2 regions of the Psychrobacillus sp. PGGUH221 genome follow, and region 1 is predicted to be linked to the other one. Evidence: a T-box and tRNA genes for the amino acid it is inferred to sense, from the RefSeq annotation. Region 1 holds a T-box; the other holds one or more tRNA genes.

Region 1 (3,248 bases):
TATCTCCTATCGTTGCAATCTTTGTGTTAAATATTGCACTTAGAGGTATAGTATCATTAGTATACTTATTTTAAACCTCACATTCGTGAGGTTTTTACTATATCTGAGAGGGAATTTTTTATATGGAAAATGTATTGCAGCATTTTAGAAGAGAAGAGCAGCCTTTCATTGAACAGGTAGTGAATATGATGCGAGAAGTAGAGGATCGGTATGCTCCAAAGCTAACTGATTTTTTAGATCCAAGACAGCAATTTATTGTAGACTCTATTCGAAGACAATATGGAGATATAGATGTAGCGTCGAATGGAGCTTTAGATAAAGTAGAACGTAAAAGATTACTTTTATACCCATCCTATTTTGTGCCTTCTCTAGAAGACTTCATGATGACTGTAGTGGAAGTTCAATATCCTAAAAAGTTTGTGACATTACGACATAAAGACGTCCTTGGTTCTATGATGTCTTTAGGAATTGATCGTAGCAAATTTGGAGATATTCGAGTGCAAGATGGTTCTATACAATTTGTGGTAGCTACTGAAGTGTTAGACTATGTACGTGCCAACTTTACTGCGATTGGCAAAGTAAAAGTGCATATTGAAATAGTAGAAGATCCTACTAATTATTTTGTACAACAGGAGGAATGGTCCTCAGAAACTTTAACTGTCAGTTCATTAAGACTTGATACTGTCATCTCATCTGTTTTTAACATATCCAGACAAAAATCCTCCTCGCTTATTCAGAGTGGAAAAGTGAAAGTAAACTGGACGGAGAAAGATCAAATTTCTTTAGAGTTACAAGAATTAGACCTAATTTCTATAAGAGGTTTGGGAAGAGTTAAACTTTTAATGATTGAAGGTCGTACAAAAAAAGACAAAATTAGACTACAAATTGGTCGTTTAGATGTAAAAAATTAAATAATCTATAAATTATGTTCGAATTTTGATGTTTTCCCTCTCTTCTAAATGTATAATAGAGGGAAAGAATGATAGGATAGTAAAGGAGATGGAATAGATGCCACTAACCCCACTTGATATACATAACAAGGAATTTAGTAAAGGCTTCAGAGGGTATAATGAGGATGAAGTAAATGAATTCTTAGACCAAATTATGAAAGACCTTGAAATTGTGATGAAAGAAAAAAAAGAACTTGAATTACAACTGAAATCGTCAAGCGAAAAAGTAGGACATTTCACATCGATTGAAGAGACTTTACATAAATCTATCGTTGTAGCACAAGAGGCAGCAGAAGAAGTTCGTCGTAACTCCCAAAAAGAGGCTAAGTTGATTGTTAAAGAAGCAGAAAAAAATGCGGATCGTATTGTTAATGAAGCACTTACGAAAGCGAGAAGAATAGCGCTAGAAATTGAAGAACTGAAAAAACAATCGAAAGTCTTCCGTAATCGTTTTAAAATGCTTGTAGAAGCACAGCTAGACCTAATTAATACAGATGATTGGAATCATTTAATGGAATATGACGTAGATACAACAGAAATAGATCGCATATCTATTAAAGAGGACTAATACATTTCTTGACTGATGCACTTACTTTTCCTATAATAATTTCATATCATATAAATATGCGTTGAAAAAGACTTCTAAATTAGATTTCGTAAAGCGACTTGAGGATGGTGAGAGCTCAGGCAATGAAACTTTTTTAGATTATCCCTTTTGAGCAAAGGCACTGAAAGTTAACTAGTAAGTGTCTTCGGATTATGTCCCGTTATGACATACTAAGCGGCGATTTTCTAGAAAATCGCAAGTAGGGTGGTACCGCGAGCTATAACTTCTCGTCCCTTTTTGGGATGAGGGTTTTTTTTATTTTCTAGCTCTTTTCTAGCACCTTACGCTTTTTCAAAAATAAGGAGGAATTAAAATGGAGTACAAAGACACGTTATTAATGCCAAAAACCGATTTCCCAATGCGTGGAAATTTACCTGTTAAAGAGTTAGATATCCAAACAAAATGGGCAGAAATGGATATTTACAAAAAAGTACAAGAACGAACACAAGGACGTCCTTTTTTCGTGTTACACGATGGTCCTCCATATGCAAATGGTGATCTTCACATGGGGCATGCACTAAATAAAGTATTAAAAGATATGATTGTTCGACATAAATCAATGACTGGATTTCATGCACCTTATGTACCAGGTTGGGATACACATGGATTACCAATTGAGCAGGCACTTACAAATAAAGGTGTAAAACGAAAAGAAATGACTTTAGCAGAGTTTCGTAAGCTTTGTGAAGAATATGCTTACGAGCAAATTGATAACCAACGCAATCAGTTTAAACGTCTAGGTGTTCGTGGCGATTGGGAAAACCCATATGTTACGCTAAAACCAGAATTTGAGTCTCGTCAAATCGAGGTATTCGGAGAAATGGCGAAGAAGGGGTATATTTATAAAGGTTTGAAACCAGTTTACTGGTCACCTTCTAGTGAATCTGCTCTAGCAGAAGCAGAAATTGAATATCAAGATAAAAAATCGCCTTCTATTTATGTAAGCTTTTCAGTAACAGAAGGAAAAGGCGTTCTAGAAGAAGGAACTAAATTTATTATTTGGACGACAACACCTTGGACTATTCCGGCAAACTTAGCAATTTCCCTTCATCCATCTGTAGAGTATGCGGTAGTTCAAGTAAAAGATAAAAAATTTATTGTTGCAAAAGACTTAGTGGAATCTGTTGCATCCGAGCTAGGTTGGGAAGAATATTCTGTTGAGCGTACATTAGTTGGAAAAGAAATGGATCGTCTTGTTGCAAAACATCCACTTTATGATCGTGATTCCTTAATTATCCTTGGGGAACATGTAACGACAGAATCTGGTACAGGTTGTGTTCATACAGCGCCTGGTCATGGGGAAGAAGACTTTTATGTTGGTAAAGCATATGGTTTAGACGTTTTATGTCCAGTGGATGACCGAGGAGTTATGACTGCAGAAGCTCCAGGTTTCGAAGGTCTTTTCTATGATAATGCTAATAAAGCAATTACAGAAGCTCTTGATAAAGTTGGGGCTTTAGAAAAACTTACATTCTTTACGCATTCATACCCACATGACTGGCGTACTAAAAAACCAGTTATTTATCGTGCTACTGCACAATGGTTTGCATCAATTGAAGCTTTTAGAGATGAATTATTGCAATCGATTCGTAATACTAATTTTACTCCTACTTGGGGTGAAACTCGTTTATACAATATGATTCGCGATCGCGGAGACTGGTGTATTTCTCGTCAACGTGTTTGGGGTGTTC
Region 2 (3,248 bases), on a different contig from region 1:
AAAAATACATAAGTATTTAACAATTGTATATTACCCAGGAGGATTAGCTCAGCTGGGAGAGCATCTGCCTTACAAGCAGAGGGTCGGCGGTTCGAGCCCGTCATCCTCCACCATATTATTCTTCGCCGGAGTAGCTCAACTGGTAGAGCAACTGACTTGTAATCAGTAGGTTGAGGGTTCAAGTCCTTTCTCCGGCACCATTTTTAGAGCCATTAGCTCAGTTGGTAGAGCATCTGACTTTTAATCAGAGGGTCGTAGGTTCGAATCCTACATGGCTCATCACTTTTTAAGTGAATTATGCATGCGGGTGTGGCGGAACTGGCAGACGCACTAGACTTAGGATCTAGCGCCGCAAGGCGTGGGGGTTCGACTCCCTTCACCCGCACCATTTAATTTAATAACCGAGCGGAAGTAGTTCAGTGGTAGAACACCACCTTGCCAAGGTGGGGGTCGCGAGTTCGAACCTCGTCTTCCGCTCCATAGATTCATTTAAGTGCCGGGGTGGCGGAACTGGCAGACGCACAGGACTTAAAATCCTGCGGTAGGTGACTATCGTACCGGTTCGATTCCGGTCCTCGGCACCACTTTTATGAAAAAGATACATGCGCCCGTAGCTCAATTGGATAGAGCGTCTGACTACGGATCAGAAGGTTGTGGGTTCGACTCCTGCCGGGCGCGCCATATAGACGGGAAGTAGCTCAGCTTGGTAGAGCACTTGGTTTGGGACCAAGGGGTCGCAGGTTCGAATCCTGTCTTCCCGACCAGTATTTATTAGTATGGGGCCTTAGCTCAGCTGGGAGAGCGCCTGCCTTGCACGCAGGAGGTCAGCGGTTCGATCCCGCTAGGCTCCACCATATTATAAAAGATTTAAAAACTTGGCGGCGTAGCTCAGCTGGCTAGAGCATTCGGTTCATACCCGAAAGGTCGTGGGTTCGACTCCCTCTGCCGCCATCTTAAGGACCTTTAGCTCAGTTGGTTAGAGCAGACGGCTCATAACCGTCCGGTCGCAGGTTCGAGTCCTGCAAGGTCCACCAACAATATTTCGGAGGAATACCCAAGTCTGGCTGAAGGGATCGGTCTTGAAAACCGACAGGCGGGTCAAACCGCGCGGGGGTTCGAATCCCTCTTCCTCCTCCATTTCCAAATTGTTGATGAAAGAATTAATTTCTTCATTCTACAAAACTTAATATATATTATTATCGCGGGGTGGAGCAAATCGTCACACGAAGATGACGATTAACACCGATGCAGACGAAGTCGAAGCAGGTGTCCTACTTTCTTCAGGCGTAGTATTATTAAGGATAGCAAGTATATTATTATCGCGGGGTGGAGCAGTTCGGTAGCTCGTCGGGCTCATAACCCGAAGGTCACAGGTTCAAATCCTGTCCCCGCAACCAAATGGTCCCGTGGTGTAGCGGTTAACATGCCTGCCTGTCACGCAGGAGATCGCCGGTTCGATCCCGGTCGGGACCGCCATTTATTATTTAATAAATTAGAGATTTAGGGTAAGCAAGCAAATCGAGGAAGCAATCGAGTGAAAGAAGGAGCGTACTAAAGTACGTGACTGAATGAGTGAGTGAAGCTGACAAAGAGTTGCGCAACTTAGCATAAATCGATTAGAGATTTGGAATAAGCAAGTAGGTCGAGGAAGCAATTGAGTGAAGAAAGGCGCGTACTAAAGTACGTAACTGACTGAACGAATGCAGCTGACGAAGAGATACGTAGCTTAGTGCAAATCGAAGAAGGCTCAGTAGCTCAGTCGGTAGAGCAAAGGACTGAAAATCCTTGTGTCGGCGGTTCGATTCCGTCCTGAGCCACCATTTAATGCGGGTGTAGTTTAGTGGTAAAACCTCAGCCTTCCAAGCTGATGATGAGAGTTCGATTCTCTTCACCCGCTCCAATAATGGGCCTATAGCTCAGCTGGTTAGAGCGCACGCCTGATAAGCGTGAGGTCGATGGTTCGAGTCCATTTAGGCCCACCATTATTCCGAAGTAGCTCAGTGGTAGAGCAATCGGCTGTTAACCGATCGGTCGTAGGTTCGAGTCCTACCTTCGGAGCCATCATATGGGGAAGTACTCAAGTGGCTGAAGAGGCGCCCCTGCTAAGGGTGTAGGTCGGGCAACCGGCGCGAGGGTTCAAATCCCTCCTTCTCCGCCATATGTTTGGCCCCTTGGTCAAGCGGTTAAGACACCGCCCTTTCACGGCGGTAACACGGGTTCGAATCCCGTAGGGGTCATATTAAAAAGCATGTTTCCAATTCGGAAGCATGCTTTTTTTTGTATATTTTTGTTTAATAACTATTTCTTTATTCTTTTCTAACTTACACAAAAGAAAATAGGATTCATTTATATCCTTTTTAATTATTTTGTAGTGGGCAATAAAAAAGCAAGGAAGTGTATAAACTTCCTTGCCTATTTTTGTTTTGCTTAGATGAAATAACCTATTAATAAGCCAATTCCAAGTAAGAAAACAAAAATTGTATTTGTAAGTGCTGTATCTTTCATTGCTAAACCAACTTCAAGTGGGTTTTCTTTCTCTCTAAAAAGTTTTATGGCATGTATCGGTTTCTTCAAACTTAATAGGACTAAAAAAGCCCAAGGAGTAACATCTTGTAAAATAACTAACACAACAATCCAAAGGTAGGACACAAGAAAGAAAGATGTTAAAATAGTAATCGCATTTTTTCTTCCTACGAGGATAGCCATTGTTTTTCTGCCACCTTTTTTGTCTTCAACAATATCTCGAATATTGTTAGATAGCATAATTGCAGCTACAAGCAATGCACTTGGTATCGATAATAGGATCGCAGAGTTTGGTACAGAACCTACTTGAATGAAAGTAGATATTAGCACTATTAGCATTCCCATAACAATACCACTAAAAAGTTCTCCAAATGGGGTGTACGCTATCGGATAAGGTCCGCCAGTATATAAATATCCAATTAGCATACTGATTCCACCAACGACTAGTAACATCCAGGAAGATTCGTAGCATATATATATACCTAGTAAAGCTGCAAGTCCATATAACATTAATGCAAGTTGCAAAACAGTTTTAGGCTTTACACCATTTCGAACAATTGCTCCTCCAATCCCGATGGATTCCTCACTGTCTAATCCTCGTACAAAATCATAATATTCGTTAAACATATTGGTAGCAGCCTGTATAAAAAGACAAGCGAATAACATTGCTAAAAAAATAAGCCAGTTAATATTTGTGTAATAAAGTGCAATCATCGTTCCTAAAA

The links. A T-box is a leader RNA that pairs with one kind of tRNA and senses whether it is charged. The one in region 1 lies ahead of ileS (isoleucine--tRNA ligase), so its partner is inferred to be a tRNA-Ile.
Region 2: it has a tRNA-Ile gene. The T-box ahead of ileS (isoleucine--tRNA ligase) is inferred to sense a tRNA for this amino acid. The anticodon was not compared.

Annotation. Positions count from the first base shown of each region.
Region 1 is NZ_JAQMHQ010000001.1:43,942-47,189, reverse strand. It holds gene PGC35_RS00240 (YggT family protein) at 1-74, shown strand, start outside; gene PGC35_RS00235 (YlmH family RNA-binding protein) at 123-911, shown strand; gene PGC35_RS00230 (DivIVA domain-containing protein) at 1,009-1,518, shown strand; T-box leader at 1,571-1,795, shown strand; gene ileS (isoleucine--tRNA ligase) at 1,871-3,248, shown strand, end outside.
Region 2 is NZ_JAQMHQ010000007.1:334-3,581, forward strand. It holds tRNA gene PGC35_RS12470 (tRNA-Val) at 38-113, shown strand; tRNA gene PGC35_RS12475 (tRNA-Thr) at 125-200, shown strand; tRNA gene PGC35_RS12480 (tRNA-Lys) at 207-279, shown strand; tRNA gene PGC35_RS12485 (tRNA-Leu) at 304-388, shown strand; tRNA gene PGC35_RS12490 (tRNA-Gly) at 406-480, shown strand; tRNA gene PGC35_RS12495 (tRNA-Leu) at 496-584, shown strand; tRNA gene PGC35_RS12500 (tRNA-Arg) at 605-681, shown strand; tRNA gene PGC35_RS12505 (tRNA-Pro) at 688-764, shown strand; tRNA gene PGC35_RS12510 (tRNA-Ala) at 779-854, shown strand; tRNA gene PGC35_RS12515 (tRNA-Met) at 878-951, shown strand; tRNA gene PGC35_RS12520 (tRNA-Ile) at 958-1,034, shown strand; tRNA gene PGC35_RS12525 (tRNA-Ser) at 1,045-1,137, shown strand; tRNA gene PGC35_RS12530 (tRNA-Met) at 1,321-1,397, shown strand; tRNA gene PGC35_RS12535 (tRNA-Asp) at 1,401-1,476, shown strand; tRNA gene PGC35_RS12540 (tRNA-Phe) at 1,745-1,820, shown strand; tRNA gene PGC35_RS12545 (tRNA-Gly) at 1,827-1,900, shown strand; tRNA gene PGC35_RS12550 (tRNA-Ile) at 1,906-1,982, shown strand; tRNA gene PGC35_RS12555 (tRNA-Asn) at 1,987-2,061, shown strand; tRNA gene PGC35_RS12560 (tRNA-Ser) at 2,068-2,158, shown strand; tRNA gene PGC35_RS12565 (tRNA-Glu) at 2,166-2,237, shown strand; gene PGC35_RS12570 (1,4-dihydroxy-2-naphthoate polyprenyltransferase) at 2,428-3,248, opposite strand, start outside.